One region of the Lysinibacillus sp. FSL L8-0312 genome, then DNA from elsewhere that is predicted to be linked to it. Evidence: riboswitches for the same ligand, from Rfam matches in the RefSeq annotation. Region 1 holds a riboswitch; the other holds the start of a gene.
The links. Region 1 has a riboswitch for FMN ahead of ribE (riboflavin synthase). Riboswitches for the same ligand answer to the same signal wherever they lie in the genome.
Positions count from the first base shown of each region.

Region 1 (2,408 bases):
GTTCTTTCTCCTTTTTAAATAGAAATTTTATTTTCAGTTGTCAGCAATTGACTGCGGTATGCTACAAGTGCCTCTATTGATATCATTTTCAAGTCATGCTGTGCTGCGTACTTTATCAATTCCTCAAAGCGTAGCATATGACCATCATCGCCCATGATCTCGCAAATAACACCCACTGGCACACTATGACAAAGCTTTGCCAAATCGACAGTCGCCTCCGTATGCCCTCTTCGCTCTAAAACACCATTATCTTTGGCAATGAGCGGAAAAACATGACCAGGTCGACGAAACTCAATCGGCTTTGCTTGCTTTTCAATCATTTTTTGTATCGTAAATGCTCGTTCATAGGCACTAATTCCTGTCGTTGTATCCTCATGGTCGATACTTACGGTAAACGCTGTTTGGTGATTATCCGTATTGTGCTGAACCATCGGATGTAAATCTAGCTGTTGTGCAAGCTGCTGTGAAATCGGTGTACAAATTAATCCTCTACCATAGGTTGCCATAAAGTTTATAGTTGCTGGTGTCATGAATTCAGCGAGTGCCAGAAGATCTCCTTCATTTTCCCGATCCTCGTCATCAACCACTACAATCATTTTGCCTTGCTTTAAATCCTCAATGGCCTCTTCAATTGCATATAGCACTTTTGTCATCTCCTCGTTCAGTTTGTTAAAAACCATGTTGTGCTAAGTAATCTCTCGTAATGATTGGTGTTGCTTGCCCTTTTTTCAGGTGCTGTACAATATATTTACCAACTAAATCTGTTTCGATATTCACAATCGCTCCAGCCTTCTTCATGCCTAATACGGTTTCTTTGTACGTATGGGGAATTAGTGAAATCGTGACACTGTTCGTGTCAACATGGAAAAGGGTTAAGCTTGTGCCATCAATCGTAATAGAACCCTTTGGAATGCAAAATTTGGTTAGTTCCTCTGACAATTCGATATCGATATAGACTGCGTTGGCTACTGGACGTTTGCACAAAATTTTACCGACCCCATCCACATGTCCAGCAACAAAATGACCGCCAAATCGCCCATTAGCAGGCATGGCACGCTCTAAATTCACGGAATCCCCTACCACGAGCTGCTGTAAATTGGTTGCGTTGACTGTTTCAGGCATCACATCCATCGTAAGCATCTGTTCCGTAAAATATGTCACCGTTAAACAAACACCATTAACCGCGATACTATCTCCAAGCTTGACATCTTCTGCTATTTTGGCTGATTGAACTGTTATTTTCATACTGTCCCTATCGCTTTGCATGGCTTTTAAAATGCCAATATCCTCTACAAGCCCTGTAAACATTCCATCACCTACTTTTCATTGATTTAGGTTTCTATCCTTCACTTTTGAAGTCTTATCCATCAGTTTCGAAGGTCTATCCGTCACTTCTCTAGTTTTATCCGTCTCCTCCTTCTCTAGCTATCGATAAAAAACAAAAACCCCTTTCAGCAAAGGGGTTTGGGAGTAATAAGACATCAACAAATAAGCCTAATTGAAAACTATTTTTTCCATAGACTGTCATCTCATTTGTTCTTCTCCCATCCAGACTATAACTGTCGGTTTTGGATTTGCACCAAATCAGCTTGCGCTCACGGACTTTGAATTACTTCATCACCGCCGATTGGGAATTTCACCCTACCCCGAAGAACATCTTCTATTCGATTGGCACTAAATAAAAAAACTTCCCAACAAGCTTGTGGGAAGTAGTGTAATAAATGCATAGGAAAATAAACCTTCTAAATTACAATCAATTTAAAAAGCTCGCATTTTTACCCTTCTCCCATCCAGACTATAACTGTCGGTTTTGGATTTGCACCAAATCAGCTTGCGCTCACGGACTTTGAATTACTTCATCACCGCCGATCGGGAATTTCACCCTACCCTGAAGGATTTTTTATTTAGCTAATCTTACGATAACACTATTTTATTCTATTATCCATCCTTCTTTTTAAAAATTTTTCAAAAAGAATTATAGCAGATCAACAATGCATCCAGGTTTTTCGCGTTTGTGACGTCCGCCTGAGGCATTGAGGCTACATGCAATATTATTGCCACAGGAGGCGGCGTTTTTTGATGGTGTTATCAGGTGTTTAATCACTCGTCAGCAAGGGAGTCTTCAGCTTAATATAACAATGACTTGATAAATGTAAACGAAATCATTAAACTGATAACATTTAAACTGTGCATGGAACTTCCCTTTCACTAAAACGTTCCTTTACAAGTGACAATTCAGTCCAGCACTTTGGAGGTCATTTACTTGCTATTTTTTAAAAACATCCCATTGAAGCAAGGTATTTTCTATGCCTTATTAATGCTCTGCTGCGTGCTTTCGATTGTGTTCGTTCATCATAATGAATCATTTTATGATCGACCGATTGCTGAGGTGATAAAAGCTGATGTAG
Region 1 covers NZ_JBBOOV010000001.1:111,216-113,623, reverse strand. The annotation lists partial or broken gene ribB (3,4-dihydroxy-2-butanone-4-phosphate synthase) at 18-644, opposite strand; gene ribE (riboflavin synthase) at 670-1,308, opposite strand; FMN riboswitch at 1,533-1,658, opposite strand; FMN riboswitch at 1,775-1,900, opposite strand; gene MHI22_RS00575 (YibE/F family protein) at 2,318-2,408, shown strand, end outside.

Region 2 (2,408 bases), 4.4 Mb from region 1:
TCATGAATAATGATGTTGGACATAAAGATCAAGCTAGTACTGCCGATACGGCTACCTATTCTACTTTACAGGAAGATCTTTCTCCAAAGGAGGCTGCTACGCAAGACGAAGCACTCCAATCTCCTATCGTAGCAGAGCATGAGCGCATGTTATCTTTACGGTCATCTGTCTATGAGGAAGATGTGAAAGATGCTGTCGTTTTCCGTATTGGCTTAGCAGGGCGAGATGCGGAAAGTGTACCAATGACGTATGTGATACCAAATGAGCGAGTAGCAACGGATTTTGGAACAGAAAAACCTTCTACTTTACAGATGTATGAAAAATACGCGCCTCAAATAGATGAGAAAGCTAAAGGATTTACTGATTACCATCCTTACAAAGGTGAGCTGAAGGAGAAGGACGATAAGCTTGTCCATGTGTTGCCAAAGGACAATAGCTATGATGTTGCTTCTGCTACTGTCAATGAGTACAAAGGAACTTTGGAGGATACATTCTCTGATTCTGAATATACAGAAGTTGAGATTCAAAATGAAGATGGAACACCTTATGAGTTTTCTCAAGAAGGTGAGCCAAGTCCACCTATGTCATTAACGAACGCCAAGCATTATAATTATTATATATATCAAGATGGTACAGGTGCAGAATATTTATCACCAGATTTCCGTCAAACATTTGCAAATGTCACAGAGGCGCTCACACTGATGAAAAATAAAAATGATGATGTCTATGTGTCGGTTGTTCCTGAAAACGTATCATATACGGTCACAGAGGAAGCAGAGGGCGTAGTCGTTACATTTGATCTCCCGCTTGATTTAACATCAATGGAACCGATTCGTGCCACACAACTGATTGAGGCCATGATGTTAACGGCTGCTAGCTTTGACCAACAATTACGCCTAAATAATGTTGTCCAAGAAAGCTGGGAGGGCTTTGATTTAAAAATGTTTTTACCAAAGCCTGTAGGGCCAAATAAGCAATATATGCCTTAGTCAAAGAAAATAACAATAAGAAATGGAGCATTCCTGTTCGGTGAGGATGCTCCATTTTTTTTTACAATGCATACAAGTCTAATAGGTTTTTTGAGCAGAACTATTTACTTTTTGTTGATAATTCTTTATAGTAAAACTGTAGTATAAAATAATAGTGATTCATCTTCGGGGCAGGGTGAAAATCCCGACCGGCGGTAATAGAGTGCTAAACCGTTAATGTTTATTCATTAACTCGAATGGTTTAGGCAAAACTCTTTAGCCCGCGACCTGTGCAAATTTATTTGCATGGCTGACTTGGTGAAATTCCAAGGCCGACAGTTACAGTCTGGATGGGAGAAGATGGAGGTACGATCGTCATTCATTGTTATGAAATGAACTATGACCGAGCGCTTTTTTTGTATGGCTTTTAAAATAGTGCTCAAAAAATAGTTTAGATTGACGCTTATTCGTCATGCCTTTCTCCCTTGTGCTTTTTAATGCATAAGGGTTTTTTCATGCTAACAATTGAAAGATCGTCACCTTTCTTCTTGCGAGATTGAATCAGCAAAGAGGAGAGAGTTTTCTATGAAGAAAAATGTTAAACTTCAATCGTTTATTACGATTGGTATGCTGAGCAGTATTTCGTTTTTATTAATGCTTTTTAATTTCCCAATACCGCCGTTCCCAGCATTTTTGGAAGTGGACTTTAGTGATATGCCTGCATTAATAGCGGCCATCACAATGGGACCTGTAGCTGGTATTTTAGTAGAATTATTTAAAAATGTGTTGGATTGGATTTTCTCGGGTACGCCAACAGGTGTGCCAGTAGGGCATATTGCCAACTTTACAACAGGCATTTTATTTATTTTGCCAGTTAGCTTTATTTTTAATCGTTTTAAAACGACTGCTGGTCTTGTTGGAGGTTTAGCGACAGGAACAGTCGTGATGGCAGTAGGAATGAGCGTTTTGAACTATGTTATATTTTTACCGATGTACACATATTTCCTTGGTATGGAACCTGTTGTAGGTGACTCCCTTTATAAAATGATCGTCGCTGGAATTTTACCATTTAATATTGTAAAAGGTATTTTATTAACAGCTATTATGGCGTTTTTATTTACTACAATGCGCAAATGGATCGACCGCCAGCGCTCTATGTATATAGCAAAATAATGGACCATAAACCTCGAGTAGTTAGCTCGAGGTTTTTTTGTAGGAAGAAGTGATGGGACGAATAAAATTAGAAAAAAGTAGTAGAAAATGCTCGTGCTCTAGTGCTTTATTATTATAATCTAGTCGAAGAACACATTTTCATGTAGAATAGAGGGGAGTTTAGAAAGTTTGAGGAGTTTGAAGAGATGAGTGAAAAAAAGGGACAGTGGTCTAGTAAATTAGGATTTATTTTAGCATCAGCGGGTGCTGCGATTGGACTAGGAGCAA
Region 2 covers NZ_JBBOOV010000001.1:4,514,696-4,517,103, forward strand. The annotation lists gene MHI22_RS22490 (RNA polymerase subunit sigma) at 1-989, shown strand, start outside; FMN riboswitch at 1,147-1,334, shown strand; gene MHI22_RS22495 (ECF transporter S component) at 1,554-2,141, shown strand; gene MHI22_RS22500 (sodium-dependent transporter) at 2,327-2,408, shown strand, end outside.
Region 2: linked by a shared signal. The riboswitch ahead of MHI22_RS22495 (ECF transporter S component) and the one ahead of ribE (riboflavin synthase) in region 1 are both predicted to bind FMN.